3 regions of the Actinoplanes sp. NPDC051859 genome follow, and region 3 is predicted to be linked to each of the others. Evidence: riboswitches for the same ligand, from Rfam matches in the RefSeq annotation. Region 3 holds a riboswitch; each other region holds the start of a gene.
The links. A riboswitch is a leader RNA that binds a small molecule or an ion and turns the genes downstream of it on or off. The one in region 3 is predicted to bind S-adenosylmethionine.
Positions count from the first base shown of each region.

Region 1: another riboswitch for S-adenosylmethionine. It lies ahead of ACIA1L_RS26170 (ABC transporter substrate-binding protein); the one in region 3 lies ahead of thrC (threonine synthase).
Region 2: another riboswitch for S-adenosylmethionine. It lies ahead of ACIA1L_RS16610 (aminotransferase class V-fold PLP-dependent enzyme); the one in region 3 lies ahead of thrC (threonine synthase).

Region 1 covers NZ_JBITBX010000011.1:212,881-223,206, reverse strand. Annotated here, with positions in the region: gene ACIA1L_RS26205 (metal-dependent hydrolase) at 1-58, shown strand, start outside; gene ACIA1L_RS26200 (hypothetical protein) at 55-1,167, shown strand; gene ACIA1L_RS26195 (carbohydrate-binding domain-containing protein) at 1,112-2,836, opposite strand; gene ACIA1L_RS26190 (polyphosphate polymerase domain-containing protein) at 2,833-3,609, opposite strand; gene ACIA1L_RS26185 (DUF4956 domain-containing protein) at 3,606-4,199, opposite strand; gene ACIA1L_RS26180 (DUF2804 domain-containing protein) at 4,315-5,292, shown strand; gene ACIA1L_RS26175 (M6 family metalloprotease domain-containing protein) at 5,365-7,398, opposite strand; SAM riboswitch class IV at 7,512-7,628, shown strand; gene ACIA1L_RS26170 (ABC transporter substrate-binding protein) at 7,855-8,784, shown strand; gene ACIA1L_RS26165 (amino acid ABC transporter permease) at 8,832-9,602, shown strand; gene ACIA1L_RS26160 (amino acid ABC transporter ATP-binding protein) at 9,599-10,326, shown strand, end outside.
Region 2 covers NZ_JBITBX010000005.1:556,517-566,842, reverse strand. Annotated here, with positions in the region: gene ACIA1L_RS16650 (CaiB/BaiF CoA transferase family protein) at 1-942, opposite strand, end outside; gene ACIA1L_RS16645 (DUF1918 domain-containing protein) at 939-1,139, opposite strand; gene ACIA1L_RS16640 (universal stress protein) at 1,136-1,741, opposite strand; gene ACIA1L_RS16635 (HDIG domain-containing metalloprotein) at 1,862-2,431, shown strand; gene ACIA1L_RS16630 (APC family permease) at 2,407-3,771, opposite strand; gene ACIA1L_RS16625 (universal stress protein) at 3,851-4,267, shown strand; gene ACIA1L_RS16620 (STAS domain-containing protein) at 4,269-4,601, opposite strand; gene ACIA1L_RS16615 (serine/threonine-protein kinase) at 4,669-6,171, opposite strand; gene ACIA1L_RS16610 (aminotransferase class V-fold PLP-dependent enzyme) at 6,255-7,427, opposite strand; SAM riboswitch class IV at 7,548-7,664, opposite strand; gene ACIA1L_RS16605 (chaplin family protein) at 7,780-8,013, shown strand; gene ACIA1L_RS16600 (methyl-accepting chemotaxis protein) at 8,180-9,784, shown strand; gene ACIA1L_RS16595 (BMP family protein) at 9,793-10,326, shown strand, end outside.
Region 3 covers NZ_JBITBX010000004.1:230,240-240,565, forward strand. Annotated here, with positions in the region: gene ACIA1L_RS12070 (MFS transporter) at 1-69, shown strand, start outside; gene groL (chaperonin GroEL) at 128-1,750, opposite strand; gene ACIA1L_RS12080 (GNAT family N-acetyltransferase) at 2,111-2,668, shown strand; gene ACIA1L_RS12085 (hypothetical protein) at 2,665-3,108, shown strand; gene thrC (threonine synthase) at 3,310-4,584, opposite strand; SAM riboswitch class I at 4,595-4,707, opposite strand; gene ACIA1L_RS12095 (ATP-binding cassette domain-containing protein) at 4,853-5,848, shown strand; gene ACIA1L_RS12100 (ABC transporter permease subunit) at 5,836-6,822, shown strand; gene ACIA1L_RS12105 (DUF3263 domain-containing protein) at 6,869-7,231, shown strand; gene ACIA1L_RS12110 (AAA family ATPase) at 7,331-9,538, opposite strand; gene ACIA1L_RS12115 (alpha/beta fold hydrolase) at 9,702-10,326, shown strand, end outside.

The DNA of each region.
Region 1 (10,326 bases), on a different contig from region 3:
GGGCTACGACATGACCCACTACTACTCCGGGGCCAAGCTGCCGGGTGGTCGGCTATGAGCTGCCCGCCCGGCTTCGCCGAGACGGCCCGCACCCTCGGGGAGATCGACTGCACAAACACCGCACCCTTTGTTTCCGTACGCGCACCGACCGCACTCGCCGACAGCACGATGCCCGTCGTGGAGGCGTTCTTCGTCCTCGCAGCGATCGCCGCCCTGGTTCACGCGGTGCTGTGGTGGCGCCGGCGCGGCGATCCCAGCAATCTCGGCCTCTGGTGCGCCACCCTCGTTTACCTGCTGGTGCTCGAGCCGCCGCTGTACTTTCCCGAGCGGTTCGGCCTGCAGGACCAGCTCGGCCTGATCTTCGTGCACAACGTGTTCTCCGTGCAGTTCCTGCAGGACCGGCTGCCGCTCTACATCGTCGCGATCTATCCGGCGCTGACCTATGCCGCGTACGCGCTCGTCCAACGGACCGGCCTGCTGGACCGGCACGGACCGGTCGCCGGGGCGGCCTGCGTGGCCGTCGTCTTCCACTGCTGTTACGAGATCTTCGATCAGCTCGGACCGCACCTGCGCTGGTGGGCGTGGAACCCGGACGCGCCGACGAATACGCCCTGGCTGGCGGCCGTCCCGGTCAGCAGTGTCGTCATCTTCGCGGCCGCATCCCCGTTCGGCATGGTGCTTCTCACCAGGCTGTTGCTGGCCCGGCGCTCCCACACCACAGCGTCGATGGTGCTGCGAGTTGTCGCGGTGGGAGTGCTCACCCCGTTCGCCATGATGATCTGCTCCCTGCCGTACGGACTGGTGCCGAGCCGTTTCCCGATCGCCCAGGCAATCGCGCTCTGGGTGGTTCTCGCGGTGTTCGTGGTCCTGACGATCGGGACCGTGCGCCGCGCGGGTCGTCCGCGGGAAGAACCCGCACCGGGCTTCCTCGGTGGCTATCCGGTCGTGGCCGGCTGGGCGTTTCTCGCGGTGTTCGCCGGGCTGTGGGCGGTCGCGCTGCCGGACTATCTCGCCGCCACGGACGGGCGCACGCCGGTCGGCACCCCGATCGGAAGCCTGGGGTACGCGGCGGCGTGCGCCCTGGTCGTGGCGGCCTTCCTCGGGTACGCGGTCAGCGGCCACCCCGCCCGAACCCGCCGCCGCCGGCCGGCGCCTCTCCGGCGGTGACTGTGGTGCCGGAGACCGAATACTGCTGGCCCTTCTCGATGGTGGCCGCGGAGTAGACGACGTTCTGCATCGTCTTGGAAGCCGTGAACGCGGCCACCTCCTTGCCGTCGCCGTCGAGGATCGTGACGGTGGTGCCGGCCTCGACGGCCGAGTCCAGCGTCGCCGACAGCCAGCCCTGCGTCGATGCCGCATCCGGGGTGACCACCATTCCGGCACTGCCCACCGCGATCAGCTCGCCGCCGTCCACCCGGAACGTGCCGTTGACGTCGAGCGCGCCATTGCCGTTGCGGGTCGGCCCGTTGACCACGACCTTGCCACCGGTGATGCTCGCGGTGCCGTTCGAGTCGAACCCGTCGCCCTCCGCGTTGATCACCAGCTCGCCACCGGTGACCGTTGCCGTGTACGGGCCCACCTGCTCTCCGCCGCCACCGGGCCCGCCACCCCGCTGCTGACCACCGGCTGCGTCGCCGGTCGAGGTGTCAGTAGACCCGCCGGCCGCGTTGAGGCCGTCGTCGCTGGCGGTCAGCGTGACCTTGCCGCCGTTGACGGCGATGGTGGCGGACTCGACGCCCTCCACCGACGCCGTGACCGTCAGGCTGCCGCTGTCGACCCGCAGATTGCTTTCCGCATGGATGCCGTCGTCGCCGCTCGCTGCCGTGACCGTGGCACCGCTCAGCCGGACCGCGCCGTCGCTGTGCACCGCGTCGTCGGACGAGTCGACCGTGAGGGTGCCGCCTTCGAGGACCGAGATCACGCCCGACTTGAGGCCCTTGGTGGAGACGTCGTCGCTGGGCTGCGTCGCGGCTCCGCCGCCCGCTGTAACGGTCACCTTCCCACCGGTGACGACGAGGTCGGTCGTGGCGTCGACGCCGTCACCACCGCTGGTGACCGCTACCGAGCCGCCGGCCACGGCGACGAAGCCGGCATCCTCGTCCTCGTTGTCGGCCTTGAGCCCGTCGCCGCCCGCCGTCACCGCGAGCGTGCCGCCGTTGACGACGACATAGTCCTTGCCGCGGATGCCGTCGTCCTTCGCCTGCACGGTGAGGGCACCGGACTGCACCACCAGACCGTCCTTCGAGGCGATGGCGTCGTTGCCGTTGCCCCGCACCGCCAGCGCACCCGAGCCGGTGATGGTGAGGTCACCCGCGCTGAACAGCGCCGCGTTCACATCGGCGTCCGCGGCGTGAGACGACGCGTCGGCCAGTTCGTTGGTGCTGCCGTCTGCGAGGTCGACGATCAGCTCGCTCACCTCGGTCGCGGCGATCGCCGCTGTGGTCGAACTGGTGACATGCGCGCCGTCCAGGATCAGGGTCACCGTGGCGTCCGGTGCGGTCACGACGAGTTGGCCGTCGTTGATCGTGCCGGAGATCCGGTACACGCCGCCCGCGGTGATGGTGACCGTACCCCCGTCGACCTTGACGCCGCTTCCCGAAGCCCGCGCCGTATGGCCGGAGAGCGTGATGTCGATGGTCTGGGAAGCATCCACAGTGGCAGCCGTGTGGACCTTCTTGTTGGCGGCAAGCACGTCGGCCGCGGTCAGGTCGGCGCTGACCGCGACGGCCACCGGTGCGGCGCTCGTCGTGTCGTCGGCGCGGGAGCAGCCGGTCAGCACCGCCGCGGCCAGGACAGCCGAGGTCACGGCGGTGAGGAAGGTCTTGCGAATTCTCATGATCGGCTCGTCTCCGGATCGGTGAAATGGCGCCGCAGCACGGGGCACCAGCGGTTCGCGGACAGGGCGGGGTGCAGGGCGGCGAGGCCGGTGGCGTACTTCGAGACCGCGCACGGTCGGTGCCCCAACGACCACAGCAGGCGGTCGATGGGCGAGGTGGACCCGCCCGACTTCGTCTCCACGATCACCCGGCCCGGCAGACTCAGTTCGCCGCCGCCCGGCACAGCCCAGCCGAGATGCCGGTCGACGGTCACCCGGCTGCCGCTGGCGGGCAGCAGCAGCGTGATCCGCTCATACTCGGTGGTCAGGGTGCGAGCGAACCGGTCACCCACGTCGGGAACGCCCGCCGCGTGCAGTGTTGCCACGGCCAGCTCGGCGGCTGCCGGGTGGAGAAACGCGGTGCTGCCCGCGTACGGAAATCTCTGCTTGACGGTGGTGCCGCGCGCGCCCCGGGTCTTGATTTCCAGGAACCGCAGGTCCGAGTCGAGATAGCTGCGGACCCGCAGCTTGAACCGGCGTCGCCTGCGGCGCGCGGCGCCGTGAAAGCTGGTCAGCGCGGGCGTGTCGAAGTAGTCCGACCGGTAGCCGAACCGGCGCCGCGAGTCGATCTCCAGCACCCGCACGTCGGCGGGCAGCCCGGCCCACAGCAGCGGCAGGTCCGCGACCGGAAGCAGATACTTGCGGTCCACCCGCGTGAGCAGCCCGGCCTGCTCGTTCAGCTCGGCCAGCGTGATAGGCGCCAGCGCGGCCTCCTCCGCCACGGCGGTGGTCATGCGCTGACCCGTTCGAGCGCCGGACCGCGATCAGCCACCGCGACCGGGGTGGCCGCCACATAGCGCAGCTCCACCAGCGTCGTGTCGTTCACCAGATCGAGGTGCTTGACGCTGACGTGCACGACCCGGACCTTCATCATCAGCTCCAGGTGGGCGCGCAGCGCGTCCTCATCCGCGTACGCCACATCGAGCTGCACGGTCTGACTGCGGTAGCGGCGCAACAGCCGGGGATGGTCGCCGATCAGCAGCGCCGCCACCACCAGGGCCATCAGCGCATAGGTCACCGACCCCAGCTCGGCGCCCAGCCCGGCCAGCAGGCCCAACGCCAGCGCGGCGAAGTAGTAGGCCAGATCGACCTGGGCGATCTCGTCCGACCGCAACCGGATGATCGACAGCACGCCGAACAGCCCCAGACCGAGCCCCGCCCCGACGCTCGCCGACCCCAGCACCGTCGCACAGGCCAGCACGCCGATGTTCACGGTCAGAAAGGCGGCCACCAGGTCCCGCCGATGGTGCCGCGGGAAATAGACGGCGAAGGTCAACAAGGCGATGGCGACGAGATCCGCACCCACGGCGAACAGCTGATTCACGGGCGTTCCTAGCTCCAGACGACAACGACCTCCTCAGTACGCCCGGCGCACCTGTCCGTTCCCTGTGCCGATCCTGTGCCGGCCGTACGAGAGTGGGCGTGATCAAATGGCGGCCATGACCGGGGAACGCGAGATCACCTCAGCTGTCGAGCTGTGCCGCCCCGACGGGCGCCTGAACCCGGCCGCGGTGGGTTTCAGCCGCACGCCCCTGCACCACGCCAACCTGCGCGGCTGGGGGCGAACCAAACGGTGGGAATACTGGGGCGTCGTCACCCCGTCGCACATCATCGGCGTGGTCGCGTCATCCCTCGACTACGCCGGCGTACACAGCCTCTACGTCCTCGACCGGGCGACCGGCCACGAGACGACCGCCGAAGCGACGGTGCCGTTTGCCCGGGACGCCGTATTTCCGCCGGTGTCCGGCACTGGCCGGGTGTCCGCGCGGGGCGGCGGCCTCTCCATCGACATCGACCAGGACGCCGCCGCGACCACCGTGCGCGCCCACGCCAAGAACATCGACCTCGACCTGACCATCCCCCACACCGGCCACGACGTCCTCGGCGTGGTCGTCGGTTGGTCCACGACCCGCTTCCAGTACACGCTCAAGGACGTCGGCCGCCCCGTCCACGGCACCCTCGGGCTCGGCGGCGTCCTGCACCCGGTGCCGCTCGACGGGTCGTTCGCCGTCCTCGACCACGGGCGCGGCAAGTGGCCGTACTCGGCGGCGTGGAACTGGGCCGCAGGCTATGCGCCGGGCCGCGCCCTCCAACTCGGTGGCAAGTGGACCGACGGCACGGGCAGCACCGAGAACGGCCTCATCCTCGACGGCGTCCTCCACAAGATTTCCGAAGACCTGGTCTGGACGTACGACCGGCGGGCCTGGCGCCAACCCTGGCGCGTGCAGGGCGAACGGGTCGACGTGCGCTTCGAGCCTTTCCACGAGCGCGTTTCCCGCACCAATCTCGGCATCCTCGCCGGCGAAACCCACCAGTGCTTCGGCCACTTCACCGGCTGGGCCACCGATTCCGCCGGCCATCGCGTCGACCTGAGCGGCCTCACCGGCTGGGCTGAGGAAGCCCGCAACCGCTGGTAAGCGCGCACCCGCCCTTCACCAGCATCGTGGTCCCGGATCCCGCGGGTGGGAACCGGGACCACGATAGCGGGATCAGCGGACTCGGCAGGTAGCCGTGGCGGCCACGGCTGCGTTGCTCTCCGACTTGGCGGTGACCGTCACCGTCGTGCCGCGTCCAGCACCGGCAGGGCGCTTGACGTGGACCTCGACCGTGCCGCCCTGTCCGGCCGCCACGTCGGTGACGGCACGCGGCAGTGACACCGTCCAGCCGGCACCGGCCGAAGCGGCGATGCGGTAGACGTCGGTGGCGCTGCCGGTGTTGCGGATGGGGAGGCGGCAACGGGACCAGCCCGAGCCGGTGGCAGTGCCGGTGGAGGCGGAGAGGGCGACTCCGCGGCGGTGTGGTCCGGCGCCGTCGAGGGAGCGTACGGCCACCCGGTAGGAGAGCACGCCGGCCGCATCCCGTTGGCGGTCCAATACGTAGAAGTGGAGCCGGTTGGCGGTGTCGACGTATTCGTAGCGGCTGCCCGAGTCGGTGCCCGCGTGGAAGAGGGCGTCCGAGAGCTGCCGATAATCGCCGATGGTCATCTTCTTTTCAGTGCCGTCGGGGGACACGAAGTCCACCTTGTCGATGTCCTGCGGGTTGGCGTCGATGGTCCAGATGAACGGGGCCGCGTCGGCGTTCTTGGTCTTCGCGAGCAGGACGCCCGAGTCGGGAGTGAAGGAGTCGAAGCCCATCCGGTCGACGACTTCGAGCGTGTAGTTGTCGTACCGGCCGCCGTCGCAGTACGGGTCGGTGGTGGTGTCGCAGGCGGGGCTGCGGTCGCCGCCGTCGAGGGTGACGTTGATGCCGGCGGTGCCGCCCTGCACGGTGCGGGCGGTTACGCGGGACACCACGACGCCGGAGGTGGCGAGAGCGGCGCGGGACAGGCGGACCACCGCGGCGTTGTCGACGATGCCGAGCTTGAGCTTGTTGCGCAGCATGTGCTGGGCGCCCATGGAGGAGCCGGCCATGCCGGGGATGAGCCAGCGGCTGTGCGGGCCGCCGGGGCCGTTGAAGGTGCCGCGGCTGAGCATTTCCCACGGTCCGCTGTAGTCGCGGCGGGCGGGCACCGAGTACGGGTTGTTGTAGTTGTCGCCGACGCCGAGGATGTGACTGAACTCGTGCGCGTAGGTGGACATGCCGGAGCTTTCGGCCTGCACGGAGCTGCCGCTGGTGGCGTTGGGCCAGATGTTCGACGAGGCCGCCCACGACGTCCACTCGACGTAACGGGTGGCATTCCAGTTGGGCAGAGCGGCGTCCGGTGGGCCGAACGCGTCCGAGACCTGCTCCTTGGTGGCGAACTTCATCTCGCCGAACTCCTGCCAGGTCGCCGATTCGTCCTGGCCGGCCGCGAGGAAGAACACGAAGTCGAACTGCGCGGCGGTTTCCTCACCCACGTCGGCGATCCAGGCCGCGCGGGCGTCCGTACGAATGTCGCGACCGCACGTGTCACCGGCCGGGCAACCGAGGCCGCGCTGCATGGAGGTCTCGATACCGTACTCGTGGCTGAACTGGGGCATCTGGTAGACGCCGAAGCTGCCGAGCTCGATGCCGAACCGGCCGCCGGAGTCCTCCATCCAGTATTCGTGGATGGTGTGTCCGCGGTTGAGTCCGCCCGGCTTGTTGAGGAAGTCGCCGTAGAACTCGGGCACGTCGGCGCGCGGTACATCGTGGACACCGATGGGAGTGCCGTAGATGGTGGACCGTTCCGGCTGGGTCACCACGAAGGGCTGGTTGGCGAAGTCGACGAGCACCAGCGCGCCCTTGAAATTGCGGACCGAACCGCGCACTGCGGGGTCCGCCCAGTTGGTGCCCGGCACCGCGACGTAGTCGTCCCAGGTCATCGTGTCCGGCAGCTCGTAGATCTGCGGGTCGATGGGGCTCGGGGCACCGGCCGGGCGGGCCGCGGCCGCGGGTTGGTCCCGCTGCCAGGGTTGGGTCTGCGGCCAGTGCCGCAGCCGCCAGGGAGTGTCCGCGTCGCCGCCCGCAGGCTCGGCGCTCGCCGGCGCCGGGGCCGCCCAGGCCCCGGCCAGGAGCAGCAGTACGGCCGCCGCGGCCGGTCCTACCCGCCTTCGCATGGTCATCGGCCCATCCTGGCAGCTTCAGTGACGCTCATCAATGCCTTGGGTGTCGGGCAGGTGAGCGTGGTCTCACTGACTGGACGGCAAGGCCAGCCCGGCTGCTAGCCTTTCGACCAGGTCATGAGCGCCAGCATCAAGCCCCGGCTTGCTGGCCGGCAACCCTCCTCCGCGGTGGGGTGCCCCGGGTGAAGACCAGGCACGCCGAGCGCAAGCTCGCCGTGCAAGCGTGGCCTGGTTCCCAGGTCATTCCCGACCTAGGAGAACCATGTCTTCCCGCGATCCGATCACACCGGCCCTGACCCAGCGCCGGCACGTCGACATGATGCGGGTCTGCAGCGCCGCCTGTCGCCCCGGCGACGCGCGCTAGCCGCGCCCCACTCCCCCTTCAGTACGCCCTCCCCTCTGCGTGGCGGAGCCCTGCGCTCTGCCCGCGTCGAACACCTGTCATCGGAGAACCCTGTGCGATTCCTGCCTGCCTTCACCCGGGCCGCGGCCCTCGGCATCACCGCGATCCTCGGCACCACCCTGCTCACCGCCTGCGGCGACGACAAGGCCGCCAGCTCGGCCGACAACCCGTACGGCCTGCAGACGCCGGGTGTGCTGCGGACCGGCACGCTGACCGACGCGCCGCCGAACGTCTACCTCAAGGACGGCAAGTTCACCGGCTTCGACAACGACCTGCTCACCGCGGTCGCTGGCAAGCTGAACCTCAAGGTGGAGTTCGTCGGCACCGACTTCTCCGCCCTGCTGTCCCAGGTCAACAACAAGAAGTTCGACGTCGGCAGCTCCTCCATCACCATCACCGAGGCGCGGAAGAAGACCGTCGACTTCGGCAACGGCTACGACTTCGGCTACTTCGGACTCGACGTGCCGGCAAACTCGACGATCACCTCGTTCGACCAGCTCGCCGGCAAGCGGGTCGTCGTCGTGCAGGGCACCGTCCAGGACGACTACGCCAGCGGTAAGGGCCTCAACCCGGTGCGGGTGCCCGACTACAACGGTGCGATCAACCAGCTCAAGGCCGGCACCGCAGACGCCTGGATCGCGCCCGCGGAGATCGGCGAGAAGTCCGCTGCGGACAGCAACTCGAAGATCAAGGTCGCGGCCAAGGAGCTGTCCCCCGCCCCGACCGCCTATGCGGTGGCGAAGGGCAACGACAAGCTGCGCGAGGCGTTGAACAAGGGCCTGGACGAGGTCATCGCGGACGGCACCTGGAAGAAGCTCCAGGAGCAGTACTACCCCGGCCGTCCCGTGCCGGCCGACTTCAAGCCCGGCAGCGGCAAGGCCGCGGGCTCGGCTTCGGCCGGGGCGACTCCGGCGGCCAGTGCGTCCGCCACTGCGTCCGCCACTGCCACGGCTCCGGCGGCCTCCGCGTCGGCTGCTTCCTGACCGCGATTGACACTACGGAACAACGAGTAGGGGACGGTGACCGACGGATGGATGCGCTGAGCACTCTGTGGGAGACGTTCTTCGACTGGGAGTCGATGCGGGCCGCGCTGCCCGAGATGGTTTCGGTCGGGTTGCGCAACACGCTGATCCTGGCGGTCACCGCCGCCCTGCTCGGCTCGATCTTCGGCCTCCTCCTGGCCGTCGCCGGGATCTCGCGGACCCGTTGGCTGCGCTGGCCGGCCCGGGTCTACACCGACGTGTTCCGCGGGCTCCCGGCGGCGGCGACCATCCTGCTGATCGGCGTGGGGCTGGCGCCGCTGGGCATGGAGATCTGGGGGCCGAACCCTTACCCGCTGGGGATTCTGGCGCTGTCGCTGATCGCGGCGGCGTACATCGGAGAGATTTTCCGGTCCGGCATCCAGTCCGTGGAGGCAGCCCAACTGGAGGGCGCCCGCGCGCTCGGTTTCTCCTGGGCCGAGTCGATGCGGCTGGTGATCATTCCGCAGGGCATTCGCCGGGTGTTGCCGGCCTGGGTGAACCAGCTGATCGCCCTGATCAAGGACTCCAGCCTGGTCTACTTCCTCGGACTGGTCGCCAGCCAGCGGGAACTGTTCCGGATCGGGCAAGACCATGCCGCTACCACGGGCAACGAGTCCGCGCTGCTGCTGGCCGGGCTGTTCTATCTCGCGCTGACCGTGCCGCTGACCCACATCGTCAACTGGATCGACCGGCGGCTGCGGAACGGCCGACAACCCGCGGCACCCGACGACGATGACGACCTGGCCCTGTCCGGCGCGGTGAGGGGAACCGAACGATGACCGACGTCGCCACTTCCGTCAGCCTGGCGCTGCGCGACATCCACCTGGCCTTCGGACCGAACAAGGTGCTGCGCGGCGTCGACCTCGACGTGGCCCGCGGCGAGACCGCGTGTGTCATCGGGCCGTCCGGCTCCGGCAAGTCGACGCTGCTGCGCACCATCAACCGCCTGATCGAGCCGGACCGCGGCGACGTCCTGCTGGACGGCCGCAGCGTGCTAGCCGACGACCCGGACCGGCTGCGGCAACGGGTCGGGATGGTGTTCCAACAGTTCAACCTGTTTCCGCACATGAGCGTGCTGCGCAACATCACGCTCGCGCTGCGCCGGTTGAAGCAGCTGTCCGAGGACGAGGCGGTGGCGATCGCCCGTACCCAACTGGATCTGGTGGGGTTGTCGGCCAAGGCCGACGCCCGCCCGGCGCACCTGTCCGGCGGCCAGCAGCAGCGCGTCGCGATCGCGCGCGCCCTGGCGTTGCAGCCGCAGGTGATGCTCTTCGATGAGGCCACCTCCGCGCTCGACCCGGAGCTGGTCAAGGGCGTGCTCGGCCTGATGGCCGACCTGGCCGCCGGGGGCATGACCATGGTCGTGGTGACTCACGAGATGGGCTTCGCTCGGGAGGTCGCCGACACCGTCGCCTTCATGGATCGCGGGGTCGTGCTCGAGGCCGGTCCCCCGGCCGAGATCTTCGAGCGGGCGACCCATCCGCGGTTGCGCCAGTTCCTCTC
Region 2 (10,326 bases), on a different contig from region 3:
TGCTTCCGCGGGGGCCAGCACGGGTGTCACGCACGCGTCCACCTCGTCGAAGATCGCGGTCCACTCGGCCCGGGTCCGCTGGGCGAATCGGTCGGCGAAGATCTGCCGCAACTTCTCGGCATTCGCCGGATCGTTGCGGTCCGGCAACGTGTCGCCGTCCAGGCCCAGACCCAGCACCAGCTGGGCGTAGAAGGCCGGCTCCAGCGCACCCACGGCCATGAACAAACCATCGGCTGTCGCGTACGTGTCGTAGCAGGGCGACCCGCCATCCAGCATGTTCGTCCCGCGAGGCCCGGACCACATTCCCGCGCCACGCATGCCGTGCAGGAAGGCGGTCAGCAGCGCCGAACCGTCCACCATCGCCGCGTCGACCACCTGTCCCGCCCCGGAGCGTTGGCGTTCGAGCAGGGCGGCGAGCACACCCACCGCCAACAGCATGCCGCCGCCAGCGAAGTCGCCGAGCAGATTCAGCGGGGCGTGCGGGGCCTGCCCGGCTCGGCCGAGGGGTTCCAGAGCGCCGGACAACGCGATGTAGTCGATGTCGTGTCCGGCGCGCTGGGCCAGGGGCCCGGACTGACCCCAGCCGGTCATCCGGGCGTACACCAGCCTCGGGTTGCGCGCCAGGCAGACGTCGGGGCCGAAGCCGAGGCGCTCGGCGACGCCCGGCCGGTACGCCTCCACGAGCACGTCGGCGTGCGCGGCCAGCCGTAGCAGCTCGGCGACGCCCGTGGGTGACTTCAGGTCGAGCGCCGTGGTGCGGCGACTGCGCTGCAGCGGGCCGCCGGTCGGCGGGGCCGGTGCGACGCGCGGGCCGGGTCGGTCGACGCGCACGATATCGGCGCCCAGATCGGCGAGCATCATGCACCCGAACGGCGCGGGGGCCAGGCTCGCCAGCTCCACCACCCGGACTCCGGCCAGGGGGCCTTGCGCGGGTCCGGTCACGCCGGGTGGCTCGCGGCCGGCTCCACGTGCGCCTCCGGGCCGGGGAACACCAGGACATCGTGGTCGCTGTCGGCCCACCGTACGCGGTAAGGCGGACTGCCGTCCGGATGCGGCACTTCCACGATCACGCCGACCCGCCGCGGGTCGCCGACGTGGATGCCGGCCAGAACGAGCCGATCGCCAACCGATGCGTTCATCGTTCCTCCTGAATGCGGCCCGGGCGGGCCGGTGACCGATGGGTGGGAGCCCCGCGCGGCGCCGGCACGGGCCGGGCTGGCGCTGCGGGGATGACGACGGCGAGTGGGCAGACAGCGGCCAGCAGCAGGCCTCGGGCGGTCCGTCCGACCGGTTCGGCGGTCTCGCCGGCCCGGCTACGCGCCGCGACGACCAGCAGTGCCGCGCCGGCGCTCAGCGCGGTCAGGGCGCGGACCGGGTCGTCATCATGCAGGATTGCCCGTTCGGCCTCGGCGGCCACGTCGGCGGGCAGGTGGTCGTACAGGGAGCAGGTGAGGAGCCGGTCGGCGTCGGCCATCCTGGCGCCGCCGCGCGCACCCGGTCGGGCGCCCCACACGTGGACGACCCGCAGCGGGAGCGACCGGCGGTGGGCCTCGGCGGCGGCACACCGCAGGATCTGGCCGCAGCGGCCGTCGTCATCCACCGCGGCGACCACGGCGGAACCGGGCCGATCCTGCGGTCCGATCCGGACGATGTCGCCGGGCCGGGCCGCCCGGACCTGGTCAAGGGGTGTCTTGGCGGCGTCGCCGGAGCGCGCGCCTGTCGCGGAGAGGCCAGTGGTCATCGTTCACTCCTCGTGGTCGCGCCCTCACCAGTATCGGCCAGTTCGGGGTACCGAGTCCACTTAAGCCGGTGTGCACGGCGGCTTCACCCCTCGTTCACCTCGACGGGCGACGATCCGCCGATGACGGTACGCACGCCGCTCCTCGCCACCGCCGCCCGTGAGATCGCATACGCCCTGCTCGGCGCCATGGGCGACCGTTGGCGGCACACCCAAGGCGTGGCCGAACGGGCCGCCGAGCTGGCCGGCCCGCTCGATCTCGACGCGGAAGTCCTGGTCGCCGCCGCCTGGCTGCATGACATCGGATACGCCGCGCCGGCCGTGGTGACCGGCTTTCACCCGCTCGACGGCGCGGAACATCTCGCCGCGCGCGGCTGGCCCCTGGCGATCGCCGCCCGCGTCGCCCACCACTCCGGTGCCCGCTTCGTCGCCGTCGCCCGTGGGCTGGCGGACCGGCTCGCGGCGTACCCGTACGAAGAGGGGCTGATGTCGGATGCGCTGACCTACGCCGATCAGACCGTGGGACCGCGCGGCGACCGGGTCACCCCCGCCACCCGGCACGCCGAGATGCTGCTTCGCCACGGTCCGGAGTCGTGGAACGGCAAGGTGGACCACGTGCGCGGACCCTATCTGCGGGAAGTGGCGGACCGGGTCGAGCTGTGCCTGCGTCAGCCGGCAGCTCTCCGGCGGTAGAGCCACGTGCCAGCCCACAGCACCACGCCGACAAGCAACAGGACGCCGGCGACTCGATAGTCGCTGCCGGCCCGGCCGGACAGCGGACTAGCCAGGTAGGCGCAGGTGATGGCGCCGATCACCGGGATGACCGTCGGCGCCTTGAAGTGGCGGTGCTCGACGCGGTCCCGGCGCAGCACCAGCACCGCGACGTTGACGATGGTGAAGACGCACAGCAGCAGCAGCGAGGTCGTGCCGCCCAGCGCGGTCAGGTCGGCGAACCAGATCAGGGCGAAAGCGACCATGGTGGTGAAGACAATCCCCACCCACGGGGTACGGCGGGTGCGGTGCACGAGGCCGAGCACCCTGGGCAGGACCCGCTCATTCGCCATGCCGTAGAGCAGCCGGCTCGCCATCAGCATGTTGATCAGAGCGGAGTTGGCCACCGCGAACATGGTGATGAAGGCGAAGATGGTCAGCGGGAACGCCGGGGCACCCGCCGACACCACCTTCAGCAGCGGGGCGTCGCCCTCGCCGAGGTCCGCCGGAGACACCAGGGCGACGGCTGAGATCGCCACCAGGACATAGATCAGGCCGGTGATGCACAGGCCGGTCAGCATCACCTTGGGGAAAACCCGGACCGGGTCGCGGGTCTCCTCCGCCATGTTGACCGAGTCCTCGAAGCCGACCATGGCGAAGAAGGCCAGCGCGGTCGCCGCGGTGACGGAGAAGAACGCACTCTCGCCCGGCGGCGTGTTGAAGTCGGTCAGCCGGGACAAGTCGCCATCACCGCCGCCGAGTGCCCACGCCCCGATGCCGATGACGATCAACAGGCCGGTCAGCTCGACCAGGGTCAGCACCACGTTGAGCTTGACGCTCTCGCCGACGCCGCGGAAGTTGACCAGGGCGATCAGCGTCATGAAGCCGACCGCGACCGCGGTGAGTCCCAGACCCTCGCCCATGGACAGGTCGAAGGCCTCCGCGAAGTTGCCCGCGAACGCCTTGGAGGCGCTGGACGCCGAGGTCAGGCCCGAGCACATCACCGCGAAGGTGACCATGAACGTCAGGAAATGCACCCCGAACGCCTTGTGCGTATAGAGCGCGGCACCCGCCGCCCGGGGGTACTTCGTCACGAGCTCGAGATAGCTGAAGGCGGTCAGCAGGGCCACGGCGAAGGCGAGCAGGAACGGCAACCACACCGCCCCGCCGACCTCGGACGCGACCTTGCCGGTGAGGGCGTACACGCCGGTGCCGAGAATGTCGCCGACCACGAAGAGCAGCAGCAGCCCCGGGCCGATGACCCGGTTGAGTGCGGGCTGTCCGGTCGCCTGGTCCGTTTCGGGGGAGCCCGCCTCTGCCATAGGTCCGAGCCTCGTACACCCGGCCCGATCTGTCGAGTGTGGGTTGTCCGCGGGCGCGCCGTGCAGCAGGATCGATGGCATGCGCATCGTGCTCGCCGCGAATCCGGAAGCCGATCAGCCCTGGGTCGCCGACGCCGCGGCGGGCCTGGCCAAACAGACCGGCGGGACGGTGGCGGTGGTCGCCGTCGATGAGGTGGAGTTGGAACGGCTGACGTCGGTGCCCCGTGCGGTGTTTGCGGAGCGCGCCGAGCGGGCCGCGACCGCGGCGGTGGATCGGCTGGCCGCCGCCGGGATCGAGGCCGCCCGGACGGTGCTGGCCGGGCGGGCGCTCGACCGCATCCTGGCGTTCGCCGACGAGCAGGAGGCCGACCTGATCGTGGTGGGTTCGAGCACCCGGCCCAAGGTGGCCGAGCGCCTCCTCGGCAGCGTCCCGCTCGATCTGATCAAGCGGTCACCGCGGCCGGTCGTGGTGGTGACCCACCCACAATCGACGTAGGTCAGATCTCCTCGGGGAGACCGAAGACGTCCGCGAGGCCGGTCACCAGGATGGCTTTGCGCACCGGCTGCGAGGGATTGGTCAGCGTCAGTGTGACGCCCTCCGCCGCCGTCGAGTTACGCGCGCTGACCAGAGCGCCGAGGGCGTAGGAATCGATGAAGGTCAGGCGGCTGACGTCCACGTGCAGATAGCGGCAGCCGGTGCCGCGGGCCGCCGAGACGAGACTGTCCCGCACTTCGTCGGCGCAGTCGAGGTCGAGGTCTCCGTCTAACGCCGCGGCGAGCAGTCCCTGCGGAGTGACCGGCTCGTACGCGACCAAGGTGTTCCTGGACATCTGAGAGAGGATAGCCGGGTTCGGTGGATCCGGCTCGCCGAGCGGCGCCGCCCCGACCCGACGGCGCTCACCGCGCGCCGCGATCCACCAGGCGAAAGCGCAGGCCGTCAGCGCTGGTTTTCAGCGGCGCGACAAAGACGACTTTGCGGTCGGCGTTCCACTGCACGGCGCCGTACTTGGCGCTGGCGATCCGGTAGCCCGGTCCGTCTGGAGCGCCCGTGTCCGCGAAGGCGAACAGCGTTTCCTGGGTGACGTCGCAGGCGGTGGCGACCAGCACGAGCAGACCCTCCGGAAGGAGGCGGACGCCGACGCACCGCGGCGCGCCGAAAGCGTCCGGAGTCGTCGACTGGATCAGGTAGTCGACGCCGGCCGGGACCAGGACGAACACCCCGTCCTCACCGGTGTCGTCGGCTGCCTTGGCCGGGCCCTCGATCGGCAGGGTGAGGTCCCGGTCGATGTCCGACATGCGCAGCCGGACCCGGCGTTTGCCGGCGAAAGCGTCACCGTCCCGGCTGGCCGCCGCGGCGCTGGGCGGCGGCGGTGCGGGCGCGGCGGCCGGTGCCGCTGGCGGTGCAGACTGCTGCAGCCGCAGCGGACCGGTGAGGACTCCGGCGACGACGAGCGCCGCGGCGCCCAGCATCGCCGCGGTCGCTACGACGATCTTGCGACGGTGCCACGCTCGGGGTGCATCGTCTGACGACCTCTCCGGCGCGGCGGACGAGCGCAGCAGAGTGGCGGATTCGGCTGCCGGTGGGGCGCCCGCCAGGAGCGTGTCGAGCAGCTCACGCGCGGTCGGCCGAGCCGCCGGGTCCTTCGCCAGGGCGCGCTCCACCAGGCCGTGCAGCAGGATCGGCAGGCCGGTCAGCTCGGGTGGCTCGGTCAGGATCCGCATGGCCGTGGCGGGCGGCGTGGGTGCCGCGAACGGGGTCCGTCCGGCAGCAGCGTGCGCGATCAGGACGCCCCAGGCGAACACGTCAGCCGGGAAGCCGACAATGTGCCGGTCGGCCGGCTCGAAGCGCTCCGGCGCCATGTAGGCGATCGTGCCGACCATGTGCCCGGTCGCGGTGTGGTGACTGGTGGCCTCCTGTGGTCGAGCGATGCCGAAGTCGATGACCTTGATGCCGCCGGGTGGAAGCAACACGTTGGCCGGTTTGAGGTCACGATGGATGACCCCGGCGCCGTGGATGGCGGCGAGTGCGGTGGCGGTGCCGATGGCGAGGCTGTGCAATGCGGAACCCTGCAGCGGTCCCCGTTCCTTGAGAACCGTGTCGAGGCTCGGCCCATCGACGTACTCGACGACCAGATAGGGCGGATCGTGATCGGGGTCGGCGTCGAGGACTTCGGCGGTGCTGAACGGAGGCACCTGCTGGGCGCGGTTGACCTCGCTGCGGAACCGGTTGCGGAAGCCGGGATCGTGGGCGAATTCGGGGCGGACCATCTTCAGAGCCACCAGGCGCCCATCGGGCGCCTCGCCGAGATACACGGCGCCCATGCCGCCGCGTCCGAGCCGGGCGCGCAACCGGTACCGGCCGATCCGGTGCGGATCGCCGGGCAGGAGCGGCCGGCTCATCAAGTCCTCATCTCAGGGCTCAGCGAAAGCGCCTGCGGGGCGCAGCGTTGGCACCCTACCGCCCGCGCGAGCGGTCCGGTCCGCTACGAACGGGTGCTGATCAGCGCCCCGAGAGCGGATACCAGCCGGTCCACGTCGTCGTCGCGGGTGCCGAGGCCGAAACTCACCCGCAGCAGCCCGGGGGTGCCGTCCCCACACGGTGTGGTGGCCTGCCCGGCGATGAGTCGCCGGGTCAGCGGGTGGGCGCAGAACTGGCCGGCGCGGACGCCGATGCCGTACCGGTCGGCGAGGTGGGTGGCGATGCGGGCCGGGTCGTGGCCGGGCAGGGCGAGCGACACGATGCCCACCCGCGGCGCTGCGCCGCGGAATGCGGTCACCTCGACCGCGCCGGGGATCGTGGTCAGCCCGTCGCGCAGGCGGGCCAGCAGTTCCTGCTCGCGCGCCTGCAGAGCCGCCCGATCGGCGCGGTGCAGGGCTGCGCACACCGCTCCGAGTGCGGCTGCGCCCAGCAGGTTAGGGGTGCCGCCTTCGTGCCGTGCCGGGCCGGTCGTCCAGGTCACGTCGCCGGGCTGGTCGCCGACCGCTGCGCTGGCGCCGCCGCCACTGAGGTACGGCGGTGCCGCGTCCAGCCAGTCGGACCGGCCGGCCAGCACTCCCGCGCCGAAGGGGGCGTACAGCTTGTGGCCGGAGAACGCCAGGTAGTCGACGCCCAGGTCGGTGAGCAGGACGGGGGAGTGCGGGGCGAGTTGAGCGGCGTCGACGGCGACCCGGGCACCGTGGGCGTGTGCCACGTCGGCGATGCGGCGCACCGGCCAGATCTCGCCGGTGACATTGCTGGCGGCGGTCACGGCGACGAGCGCGGGTCCGCGTACGGTCGCCAGGGCCCGCTCGACGGCAGCGACCGCCTCGTCCGGGGTCTCCGGGCAGGGCAGGCGCAGTTGCCGCGGCCACGGCAGCAGGTTGGCGTGGTGTTCGGTGTCGAACACGATCGTCGTGGTGCCGTCCGGCAACGCCCGAGCCAGCAGGTTCAGCGCATCCGTGGTGTTGCGGGTGAAGACGACGGCGTCGGCAGGGCGGGCACCCACGAAGGTGGCGACGCGCTCCCGGGCCCGCTCGTACGCCCGGGTCGAGGTGCGCGATCGGATGCCGGTGCCGCGGTGCACGCTGCCGCACCACGGGATGAGGTCCTGCACGGCGTCGGCGGCGGCGCGGACGCATGGCGCCGACGCGGCGTAGTCGAGGTGGGCGAAGCGGATGCTGTCGCCGTTGGCGAGGGCGACGTTCGCGTTGGGGTCGACGACGTCGAGGTCATGCCGAACGGCCCTGCCGACAGAAGTGGTGATCACAGATTGCTCCCCGGGTCGGGGGCCGGATGAGGCCCGCGCTTGCCCGCGCCGGAGTTGGCACAGGCCCGGTCTTCACCCGGGGCACCCCATCGCGGACGCAAGGGTTGCCGGCCAGCTAGCCGGGGCTCAGTGCTGGCACTCATGACCAATGCCGAACTTAGCAGACACCCCCGTAAGAGTGTTCTCTCGGCAGTGTGCCAACCGCCCGTGATCCGACAATTACCTTGAGTGTGCAGTTGTTGGAACAAACGGAAGGAAAGCTATGAAACTGGTCAAGGGATTGCTCGTCGCTACCGCGACTGCGGCCGCGGCCCTGGCGTTCAGCGCCGGACCCGCGAGTGCGCACGTCGCCGGGGACGACTGGGACACCACCAACGTCGGGCTGCTGAACGGCAACAGCTTCGACACGTCGCTGGAGATCCCGGTCAACATCTGCGGCAACAGCCTGGCGATCCTGGGCATCGCCAGCGGCAGTGCAATCTGCATCAACCACTGACGTCAATCGGTAGCACCGGCGTCCGGAACGGGGTGGCACGCAGGATCACCCAATCCGGACGCCGGGGTCGCCCGAACATCCGCTTAACCACTCAGTCGCGCTGTGCCGATGCCGAAGGGGGAAATGCGGCAGCTGTACGCCGCCACCCAAGCGGAGGGATGACCACGTGCGGCGGTTCTCTATCGGCACCCGTCTGTTCGGGACCTTCGCCGCTGTCCTCGTGCTGCTGCTCGGCGTTGCCGCGATGGGCTTCGCCACGATCGTCGCGCAGCGGGGTTCCGCGAACGACGTCCGCAGGCTCGAGGTGGCGACGCGACAGGCGGAGGAGATCAAGACCCACGCCGCCCTGCTCAACGGCTGGCAGGCCAGCTACATCAACGACATCTACCGGCTCGGCGCCGCCCGCGCGATCGGCGGCGACTCGGTCGCGTTCAAAGCCTGGCAGCAGGAGCGCGACACCTTCCGCACCTTCCTCTCCCAGGTGGACATCGGCAACTTCAACGGCACCGAGAAGGAGCTGTTCCAGCAGGTACGCGCCGAACTCAACACCTACATCGAGGTCAACGAGAAGCTGGGCACCGCGTACGAGCCGGGCACGCCGCAGGCGCTGTGGAACGCCGACCAGATCGCCATCAACGACAGCTTCAACAGCTACTACCGGATCATGGTCCACGCCCAGAAGCTCGCGACCTCCGTGGACGCCCGCAGCATCGAGGCCGTGCAGGCTTCCGCGGACTCCGCGCAGCGGGCACAGTGGGCGATCGGCCTGGCGACGATCCTGGCGCTGCTGCTCGGCGCCGGATCCGCGTGGGTCGTGACCCGCAGCATCGTGCGCCCCGTCGGCGCCGCCCGCGACGCGCTGCGCCGGGTGGCCGATGGTGACCTGACCGAGACGCCGAAGAGCAAGTGGCACGACGAGGTCGGCCAGATGGCGGTCGCGCTGGGGCAGGCGGTCGACTCCGTGCGTACCATCGTGTCCGACGTCGCGACCCAGGCGGACGCACTCACCCGGACCTCCGCGGACCTGGACGCCGTCTCGGCGGCCTTCAGCAAGAGCGTCGGCGACACGTCGCTGCAGGCGGACCTGGTCGCCGGGGCCGCGGAGGACGTCAACCGCAACGTGGACTCGATGGCCTCCGGCTCGGAGGAGATGGGCATCTCCATCCAGGAGATCTCGCGCAACGCCACCGACGCGGCCACCGTCGCCGCCGAAGCGGTCGCCGCCGCCGAGACCGCCAACGGCACCGTCGCCAACCTCGGCTCGTCGTCCTCAGCCATCAACGACGCCGTCCGACTGATCACCAGCATCGCGGAGCAGACCAACCTGCTCGCGCTGAACGCCACCATCGAGGCTGCCCGCGCCGGCGAGCTCGGCAAGGGCTTCGCCGTCGTCGCCGGTGAGGTCAAGGACCTGGCCCAGGAGAGCGCCAAAGCCGCTGAGGAGATCGACGGCCTGGTCAAGGCGATCCAGGGCGACACCGAGGCGGCCGTGGTCGCCATCGGGCACATCGGCGGGGTCATCGCGCGGATCAGTGACTACCAGACCAGCATCGCCGGAGCCGTCGAGGAGCAGACCGCCACCACCGTCGAGATGAGCCGGGGCGCGGTCGCCGCATCCAGCGGCACCGCCAGCATCGCCGAGAACATCCGCGCGGTCGCCGCCGCCACGTCGGTCACCTCGGCCGAGGTGGCCCGCGCCCGCGAGGCCGCGGCCGAGCTGACCCGCATGTCCACCACGCTGCGCGACGCTGTCGGGCAGTTCCGGTACTGAGGATGCAGATGCGCAGAAGGATCACCGCCGCCCTGCTGGCCGCCGCAGTCGGGCTGCTGTCGGCCTGCACCGCCGCGCCGGTCACCGGCACGACGGACACCAAGCTCATCGGCCTCGGCAAGGAAGCGATCCACGTCGGCATCGCGTACGACAGCGCGGGCCGCGGCGACAAGAGCTTCAACGACGCAGCAGGTCAGGGCATCGACCGGGCCAAGAAGGACCTGCTCATCCAGGCCACCGAGACGACCACCAAGTCCGAGGACGACGCGGGCCGGACGGCGGCGCTGAACGAACTCGTCACGGCCGGCGCCAACCCGGTCATCGCCGTCGGCTTCCTCTACGCAGGCGCGGTCAAGGCCGTCGCCGAGCAGCACCCGGACCGGCTCTTCGCGATCATCGACGACGACTCGGTGCAGGCCAAGAACGTGGTGTCGCTGATCTTCTCCGAGGAGCAGGGCTCGTACCTGGTCGGCGTGGCCGCGGGCCTGGCCACCAAGAGCGACCGGGTGGGCTTCATCGGCGGCGTCGAAGTGCCGGTCATC
Region 3 (10,326 bases):
GGCCTGCGCGACCTCACAGACCTGCCACAGCCCCAGCCGGACCGCGAGCTCGACACCAGCCTCCGCTAGCGGCAACGGAAAACGGGCCGCCCCCAAGGGGACGGCCCGTTTCGGTGTAGCAGTGGACTCAGAAGTCCATGTCTCCGCCGCCCGGGGCGCCGGCCGGGGCCGGGGTCTTCTCGGGCTTGTCCGCCACGACCGCCTCGGTGGTGAGGAACAGCGCGGCGATCGACGCGGCGTTCTGCAGCGCCGAGCGGGTGACCTTGGCCGGGTCGATGATGCCCGCGGCCAGCAGGTCGACGTACTCGCCGGTGGCGGCGTTGAGGCCGTGGCCGGCCTCCAGGTTGCGCACCTTCTCCGTCACGACGCCGCCCTCGAGGCCGGCGTTCACGGCGATCTGCCGCAGCGGGGCGTCGAGCGCGACCTTGACGATGTTGGCACCGGTGGCCTCGTCGCCGGTCAGGTCCAGCTTGTCGAACGCGGTCTTGCCGGCCTGCACGAGCGCCACGCCACCGCCGGGCACGATGCCCTCCTCGACGGCCGCCTTCGCGTTGCGAACGGCGTCCTCGATGCGGTGCTTGCGCTCCTTGAGCTCGACCTCGGTGGCCGCGCCGACCTTGATGACCGCAACGCCGCCGGCCAGCTTGGCCAGGCGCTCCTGCAGCTTCTCGCGGTCGTAGTCGGAGTCCGACTTCTCGATCTCGGCGCGGATCTGGTTGACCCGGCCCTGGATCTGCTCGGCGTTGCCGGCACCGTCGACGATGGTGGTCTCGTCCTTGGTGATGACGACCTTGCGGGCCTGGCCCAGCAGGCTCAGGTCGGCAGCGTCCAGCTTGAGGCCGACCTCTTCGCTGATGACCGTGCCACCGGTGAGGATGGCGATGTCGTCCAGCATGGCCTTGCGGCGGTCACCGAAGCCCGGGGCCTTGACGGCGACGGACTTGAAGGTGCCACGGACCTTGTTGACGACCAGGGTGGCCAGGGCCTCGCCCTCGACGTCCTCGGCGATGATGACGAGCGGCTTGCCGCCCTGCATGACCTTCTCGAGGACCGGGAGGAGGTCCTTGACCGCGGAGATCTTGCTGTTCGCGATGAGGATGTAGGGGTCGTCGAAGACGGCCTCCATGCGCTCGGCGTCGGTCATGAAGTAGGCCGAGATGTAGCCCTTGTCGAAGCGCATGCCCTCGGTGAGCTCCAGCTCGAGCCCGAAGGTGTTGCTCTCCTCGACGGTGATGACGCCTTCCTTGCCGACCTTGTCCATGGCCTCGGCGATGATCTCGCCGACCGTGGAGTCACCGGCGGAGATGGAGGCGGTGGAGGCGATCTGCTCCTTGGTCTCCACGTCCTTGGCGAGCTGCTGCAGGCCCTCGGAGACGCTGGCAACAGCGGCCTCGATGCCCCGCTTCAGGGCCATCGGGTTGGCGCCGGCGGCAACGTTGCGCAGACCCTCACGAACCAGCGCCTGGGCGAGGACGGTCGCCGTCGTCGTGCCGTCACCGGCAACGTCGTCGGTCTTCTTGGCGACCTCCTTGACCAGCTCGGCGCCGATCTTCTCGAAGGTGTCCTCGAGCTCGATCTCCTTGGCGATGGACACACCATCGTTGGTGATCGTGGGGGCGCCCCACTTCTTCTCGAGCACGACGTTGCGGCCCTTGGGGCCGAGCGTCACCTTGACGGCGTCAGCGAGCTGGTTCATGCCCCGCTCGAGGCCGCGACGAGCTTCCTCGTCGAATGCGATGATCTTGGCCATTCGGCTGTGTCCTCCTGGACATTCGCGGCGCCGGGCCTGCTCGGCCTAGCCCTCCGCACGGTGAGGAAACGCTTTCGGACGTCACCACCTGGCGATGCGACGTCCGGTAGGTCGAGCCGGATAGCCCGCGACGACCGGTCCCGTGCTGCGACACCGATGGCGGCGCCGTAGCCGTGACCCCACCGTCCCGACCTGCTGGCACTCACGTGGCGCGAGTGCCAAGAACTTGTTTAGCACTCTCGGGGGTCGAGTGCAAGGACAACGACCACCCCCGGGGACCGTACGGGAGAAGCGGCGCGGGGAGCTGCAATAGCGCCATCCCCCTTGCCTGACCCCGGACAAACAGGTAGTACAAGCAGCATGACCAGCACTTTGGCGCCAGCGCTCGCCGTGCACCGGGTGCGGGCCGATGACGCGGCTCGGATGCGTGCGCTGCGGCTCGAGATGCTGGCCGACAGCCCACTCGCCTTCCTGGAGACACTGGCCCAGGCGGCCGCCCGCCCACACGCAGACTTCTGCCGCCGCATCGAGTTGGCAGCTGGCGGCCCCCGCCTGGCTCAGTTCGTCGCCGATCCGCACAGGGAGACCGGCCCCCACGGGGAGAACAGCCACGCAGGTGGTCGGCTGATCGGCCATGCGGGCGGGACGGTGCTGCCCGAGGATCCGGCGACGACGGTGGTTTTCGCGGTCTACATCACCCCGGCGCACCGCCGGACCGGTGTGCTCGACTCCCTGCTGGAGGCGGTGGCCGAGTGGTCACTCGCCAGCGGCCGGCGCGAGCTCATGCTCGAGGTGGTGCTGGGCAACGACCGGGCGGTGCGGGCGTACGAGCGGTTGGGCTTCGAGGACACCGGTGTGCGAGTCCCGCACCCGGTCATTCCCGGCCTGCGCGAACTGCAGATGCGCCGCCGAGCATGACCGGGCGGCGGTGGCGGCTGACGCGGTCGGTGCTCACCGCCGTCAACGGCACCACGCTGGCCGGGCTGGGGATCGCCGTGCTGACCGGTGCGAAGGTGCGGCGGGGCCGGGACGGCATTCTGGTCGCGGAGGGTTACCGGCGGCGGATTCCGCCCGCGAGTTGCTTCACCGTCGGGTCGGTCATCATCACCCGGCGGTCCGCCGAGTGGCTGCTGCACGCTGACCGCGCCGAGCTACTCGCCCACGAAAGCCGGCATGCAGATCAGTACGCCGTCCTCGGTCCGCTCTTCTGGCCGGCTTACTGGGCGGCCTGTGGTTACTCCTGGCTGGCGACCGGCACCTACGGCAGTCGGAACTTCTTCGAGCGGCACGCGGGGCTCGACTCGGGCGGCTATGCCGAGGCGCCGCTGCGACCACGGTGGCGGCGGAAAGCTCCGTAGCGAAGTTTGGTCGGGAGGACGCGCGCACAGCGCCTCCGGCACTGGGTCGTTGGGCCCCAAGAGATTGTCGCCAAGCTCGAGGTGGGGCCGCGTACGGCGTCGCGTCCTCCCGCGTAGAGCATCCTGCCGATCCCGAGATCCGCGCGCAAGACCTCGCGGGTAGGAAATCTCGACGTACGGCTGATTACTGACTACACAGTGTCATCCCAGCAATCCGGCGTCGCGGGCGCCGCGCAGGGAGGGCTGGATCCGGTGGGTGGGGCCAACCAGTTCGGCGACCGCGTCGATGGTTTTCAGGCCCTCGCCGGTGTTGTAGACAACCGTCTCCTTCTCAGGGTCGAGCCGGCCGCTTTCCACGAGCTTCTTGAGCACCGCCACAGTCGTGCCGCCGGCGGTTTCCGCGAACACACCGGTGGTCCGGGCGAGCAACCGGATGCCCTCGCGGATCTCGTCGTCGTTCGCGTGGTCCATCCAGCCGCCGGTGCGCTGGACGGCCTCGATGGCGTACGCCCCGGCTGCCGGGTCGCCGATGTTGAGCGACTTCGCGATGCCGGTGGGCTTGACCGGCACGATCTGGTCGGTGCCCTGGTGCAGCGCGGCGGCGATGGGGTTGCAGCCGGTGGACTGGGCGCCGAACACCGTCCAGCCGTCCGCGGGCGCCTCGACCAGGCCGATCTCGACGAGCTCGCTGAACGCCTTGTCCACCTTGGTCAGCAGTTCGCCGGAGGCCATCGGGATGACCACCTGGGCGGGGATGCGCCAGCCGAGCTGTTCGGCCACCTCGTACCCGAGCGTCTTGGATCCTTCGGCGTAGAACGGGCGCACGTTGACGTTGACGAAGGCGGTGTCCTCGAACTCGTCGGTTTCGACGAGCTCGCCGCAGAGCCGGTTGACGTCGTCGTAGGAGCCGTCGATGGCGACGAGGTCGCCGCCGTACACCGCCGAAGTGATGATCTTTCCGGGTTCGAGGTCGCCGGGGATGAACACGATGCTGGGTACGCCGGCCCGGGCGGCGTGCGCGGCGACGGAATTGGCGAGGTTGCCGGTGGAGGCGCACGCGAAGCGGGTGAAGCCGAGCTCGCGGGCGGCGGTCAGGGCCACAGAGACGACCCGGTCCTTGAACGAGTGGGTCGGGTTGGCCGAGTCGTCCTTGACCCACAGCGGCGCGCGCAGGCCCAGCTCGGCGGCCAGGGCGGGCGCGGCGACGAGTGGGGTCAGGCCGGGGTCGAGGGTGACCCGCGTGGCCGGGTCCTGGCCGGCGGGCAGCAGCGCGGCGTAGCGCCAGATGTTCTGCGGTCCGGCCTCGATCTGCTCACGGGTGACCGCGGCGAGAGCGGCGGCGTCGTAAGCGACTTCCAGCGGCCCGAAGCACTCGAAGCAGGCGTGCTGCGCGGCGAGGGGGAACTCGGTGCCGCAACCGCGACAGACGAGGGCGCGGGCGGGGCTGGTGGCGGGGGCGTCGACGGTCGACGTCATACGAGGCTCCTTCTCATCTTTCCCAGCTGCTGCTGGGACGGAATTAGCACCTGCCACGCTCGATGCGCGTGGTGGTTGCCGGGGCGTCGTCGGGCCGTATCCCTCAGCCCCTCTGGATGAGGTATTCAGTTGTGTCATCGCCACTTTACGTGGCCGCGGCGGATTGCCAAGAGGATCGTCCCGAAGCGTGGGCCTCGCCTCCCCGCCCCGGTGGCACACGTTGCTTAGGGTGACGGACGTCATTCCCCCACAAGCCAGGAGGTTCGGCGTGGCCGCCGTCCTTGAGATCGAAGGTCTCCAGAAGACCTATAAGACCCGGAAGGGGGTGCGCAGGGCACTCGACGGCTTCGACATGGTGGTCGAGTCCGGCCAGGTGCACGGCTTCCTGGGTCCCAACGGCTCGGGCAAAACCACCACCCTGCGTACCCTGCTCGGCCTGATCCGGCCGAACGCCGGCCGGATGGCGATCCTCGGCCGCGAGGTCCCCGCCGCGCTGCCCGAGATCGCCGGCTCGGTCGGGGCGATCGTCGAGAGCCCGCAGTTCTTTGGCAACTTCACCGCGCGCGACACGCTGTCGCTGCTCGCCGACGCGGGTGGCGTGGCCCCGCAGCGGGTGGACGAGGTGCTGGAGCTGGTCGGGCTGCGCGACCGCGCCTCGGACCGGGTCAAGACCTACTCGCTCGGCATGAAGCAGCGCCTCGCGGTGTCGTCCGCGCTGCTCAAGAACCCCAAGCTGCTGATTCTGGACGAGCCTGCGAACGGTCTCGACCCGGGCGGCATCCGCGAGATGCGGACGTTGATGCGCAACCTCGCCGAGTCCGGCATGACGGTCGTGCTGTCCAGCCACATCCTCGCCGAGATCCAGCTGATCTGCGACTCGGTGACGATCATCGCCGGCGGGCGCCGGGTCGCCGCGGGTGCCGTCGCTGACGTGCTGGCCCAGCACGCTTCTTCGGCCGTGCGGGTGCGGATGGAGACCCCGGAGGGCCTGTTCGCCGCGGCTACCGCGCTGCGCGAGCTGGGCGCTCAGGTCAACCTCGAGGGGGATCACCTCATGGTCGCGGCGGTCAACCAGCCGAGCGCGATCACCCGGGCGCTGGCCGAACGCGGCCTGTTCGTTTCCGAGCTCAGCCCGGTCACGGTCGACCTGGAAAGCGTCTTCCTCGAGCTCACCGGCACCGCGCCGGTGGCGGGCGAGCACCGCCAGGTGGATCAGACGGTCATGGCCCAGTCGGGTCCGGCGCAGGGTGGGTGGGGACATTGAGCCTGTACACGGCAGAGACCAAGCGCTTCACCAAGCGCCGCTTCACCCGCTTCTTCGTGCTCGGGCTCGTGCTCGTGCTCGGGGCGATCTCCGTCGGCATGTTCTTCACGAACCAGAAGTCCACCCCCGAGGTGGTCGCGGCCGCGGAGAAGGAGGCGGAGGCCAGCTTCCAGCGGGATCTGGCGATGTCCGTCGAGCAGAACAAGATCTGCGCGATTCAGCCGGAGTGCACCCAGTGGACACCGACTCGCGAGGACTACCAGGCCGAGTGGTACATGCCCTCGACCTTCAATTTCAAGAAGCACTTCGGGGCGATGGCGACGACGCTCGCCGCGTTGCTCGCGGTGCTGGCGTTCGTGCTCGGCGCTTCCTTCGTGGGCGCGGAGTGGAGCAGCGGCGGCATGATGAATCTGCTGCTGTGGCGGCCACAACGGATCAAGGTGTTGAGCACGAAGTTGGCCGCGCTGCTGGTGGTGCTGACCGGCATCACGGTGGTGCTCTCCGCCGTGTGGACGGGCATCTTCGCGGTCATCGCCAACCTGCGCGGCACGCTGGACGGCATGACCTCGGGGGCCTGGCAGTCGATGCTGCTGATGGAGCTGCGCGGCCTGGTCCTGGTGCTCGTCTTCGGCGCGGTCGGCTTCGGCCTGGCTTCGATCGGCCGGCACACCGCGGTGGCCATGGGCGCGGCCATCGCCGTCGTCGTGTTGTTCCAGTTCGGCCTCGGCACGGTGCTGGCGATGGCCCAGGTGTCCTACGCGGAGAAGTACCTGATCCCGACCTGGGTGGCGGCATGGATGGACAAGTCCTACAAGATCACCGACTGGAACGCGCCCTGCCTCAACTCGGCGACCGGCTGCGAGCCACCGACGATGACGATCGAGTGGCCGGCGGCGGGTGGCCTCTTCGCGGTCACGGTGGCCGCGGTGATCGCCGCAGCAATGTGGACTCTGCGTAGCCGAGACATCACCTGAGGTAACTTCGGCCGAAGGCGCGCGGCGGGGAGCGACGACTGCCACTATGGTGGCGTTCCCCTCCGCGCTGCCTTCCATCACCCCGAGGTCACCTATGCAGCCCGACGCCGCCCCGACCGACCAGCAGCACGTCCCGGCCCCCCGCAGTGCGGAGGAGGCCGAGATCGACACCGAACAGCCCGCCCTCACCGAACGCGAGCAGCAGATCCTCGCCTTCGAGCAGAAGTGGTGGAAACACGCCGGCTCCAAGGAGCAGGCGATCCGCGACACCTTCGCGCTCTCGTCGACCCGCTACTACCAGGTCCTCAACAGCCTGCTGGACAACCCGGCCGCGCTCGCGCACGACCCCATGCTCGTCGGCCGCCTGCGCCGCCTGCGTTCCACCCGAGCCCGCACCCGCCGCCGCTGATCAAGACGCGGGTCAGGCGGCCGGGCTGCACCCGGCGCCGCTGATCAAGACGCGGGTCAGGCGGCCGGGCGGCACCCGCCGCCGCTGCCACGAGGCGCTCTAGCCGGGGGCGTGCGTCTCCGCGTACGCCTCCAGCCAGGCCACCTGCACCGGGTCGAGCGACGCGCGCACCCGCTTGCGGGCAGTCGCCACGTGCTCGGCGGTCACCGTCGTCGCCTCCAGGGACTCGCGCATGGCAGCCAGCGCCGCCTCCCGGATGAGCGCCGCACAGTCCGCCGCTGAGAAGCCCTCCAGCTCCGCGCCCAGTACGTCCAGGTCCACGGTCTCGGCTAACGGCACCGACGTCGACGACGCTCGTAGGATCGCCGCACGGGCGTCCGCGTCTGGTGGTGGCACGAAGACGAGTCGTTCCAGCCGCCCGGGCCGCAGCAGGGCCGGGTCGATCAGGTCGGGCCGGTTGGTCGCGCCGATCACCACGACGTTGCGCAGCGACTCCACACCGTCCAGCTCGGTGAGCAGGGCGGCCACGACTCGGTCGGTGGTGCCGCCGTCGGTAGCCTGGCCGCGGGTCGGAGCCAACGCGTCCACCTCGTCCAGGAACACCAGGGTCGGCGCGGCCTCTCGGGCACGGCGGAACAGCTCCCGGACCGCGCGTTCACTGTCGCCGACCCACTTGCTCAGCAGCTCGGCGCCCTTGACCGACAGGACGTTTGCTTTGCCCGTACCCGCAATGGCTTTGACCAGGTAGGTCTTGCCGCATCCGGGCGGCCCGTAGAGCAGCACGCCGCGCGGGGGTTGAACGCCGAGCCGCGCGAACGTGTCCGGATAGGTCAGCGGCCACAGCACCGACTCGGTGAGCACCTGCTTGACCTCGGCCATGTCCCCGACGTCGTCCAGGGTCACCTGGGCGACCTCGAGCGTGGATTCCGCCATCGAGGTCGGCCGGACCACGTCGAGCGCGGCCTCGAAATCGGCCATCGCCACGGTGGGCGACTCGCTCTCCTTCTGCCGCAGGGCCGCGCGGACCCCAGCCTCGCGGGCCAGGGCACCCAGGTCGGCGGCAACAAATCCGGGGGTACGCCCGGCAACGTCGTCCAACCGCACGTCCTCGGCCAGCGGCATCCCGCGGGTGAGCACGCGCAGCTGTTCGCGCCGCATCGCCGCGTCGGGCAGCGGCACGGCGAGCTGAACCGCCAGCAAGTCGGGCGCGCGCAGAGACGGGTCGACCTCCTCCGGCCGGCTGGTCGTGCAGACCACCGCGGCCCCGGAGCCGACCAACTCGGTCAGGATCTGCCGAAACACCGTGGCAAGCGGACCCGCCTCGTCCCGCGGCGCCAGCGCTTCGACGTCGGCGATCAGCAGCACCGTCGGACCGCCGGCGCGGACGTCGCGGGCCAATGCCCGCAGCCGGGTCGCGGCGGCGTCGTTCGTCAAGGCGGCCAGCTCCGGCGCCCACACCGGCAGCACAGTCGCCCCGACGCCGGCAGCAACCGCCCGGACCAGCGCCGACTTGCCCGAACCGGCCGGACCGGACACCAGCACACCGAGCGACACCGTGGTGCCCAGCCGGCCCAGCACCTCACCGTGATGAAAGCCGAGGTCGAGCAGCTCGGTCAGTTCGTGCGCCTGAGCGCGCAGTCCGGGCAGATCGTCCACGCTGGGTGGCGGCGTGTCCGGGTCGGTGGACGCGGGCTCGGTGCGGGCCGACTCGGCCGCGGGGCGGGTCGGGGACGATGACGGCCCGTCCTGCCAGGCGACGATCGTGTCCATGGTGACCAGCGCGGCGTCGCCGTCCGCGACCTCCACCACCTGCAGCAGCGTGCTGGTCCAGGCGTAACCGACCCGGTTGGCCAGGCTGCGCCGGGCCGCCTCGACCAGCAACTTGTGCGCGGCTTCCGGCAGCACATCCTGCGGCAGCAGGGACACATCGTCACCCGCGGTGACCACCTTGCCCAGCAGCGCCAGGCGCAGCATCTCGGGCGACACGAGCGCCACGATCTCGGCCGCCCCGGTCAGGGTCACCCGCCGCGCGGCCACCACCGGCACGGGAGTGACGGTCACCTGCCCGCCGTCGCGCAGCCCCAGGTTGCCGATCGTGAGATCGTCGGCGTAGAGCAGCGCACGGCTGGCGCCCGCCTCGGCCCGCGCGGCGATGCCCGCGGTCGTCCGGCGGCCGGTCAGCCGCAGCGGATCGCCCACGTTGACCGCCAGCGCGGCCATCACCTCGGGATGCAGCCGGACGATGCCTCGCCGCGCGTCGAGCGCCGCCGGCCGCTGGGTCACGGTCAGCGTGAGATCTTCTGGCACCGGGCAGACCTTCCATTCGACCGAGGGGGCTGATGATTACGCTAGCGCCGCCGGTCGCCCTCAGCCCCTCGCCCCTCGGGGACACAGGCTCGGGACACAGCGCCCGGGGACAGCGGCCAGGTTCACAGCTCCCGCTCAGCGGGCCGCCGCTAGCGTGGTGACCATGCGTGCCCTCACCAGACTGCGACGTGCCCTGCCTCGCCCGACGCGGCGGCGGGTCGTCGGGGGCACTCTCGGCGTTGTGCTCCTCGCTGCCCTGGTGACCTGGGCGGCCCTGCCCGAGCGCACGTCCTTCACCGCCACCGACCAGCGGATCACCGTGCTGTCCGGGCCGTCGGGCAGCGAGCCGGTCACCCTCGACACCCGCTTCTACCTGCCCAAGGACACCGATGGCAAGGTGCCGGCCGTGCTCCTGGCGCACGGCTTCGGCGGCACCAAGAACTCCGTCAGCGAGGACGCCGAGTCGCTGGCCGACCGTGGTTACGCCGTCCTGACCTGGACCGCCCGCGGCTTCGGCAGCAGTGGCGGGCAGATTCACCTGGACAGCCCGGACCACGAGGTCAAGGACGCCCAACGGCTGCTCGACTGGCTCGCCGGCCGCCCCGAGATCCGCACCGACGCGAACGGTGACCCCCGCGTCGGCGTGGTCGGCGGCTCGTACGGCGGCGCGCTGGCCCTCCTGCTCGCCGGCCAGGACCCGCGCGTCGACGCGATCGTCCCGCTGATCACCTGGAACGACCTCAGCACGGCGTTCTTCCCGCAGTCCGCCGCCGGCGTCACCGATTCCG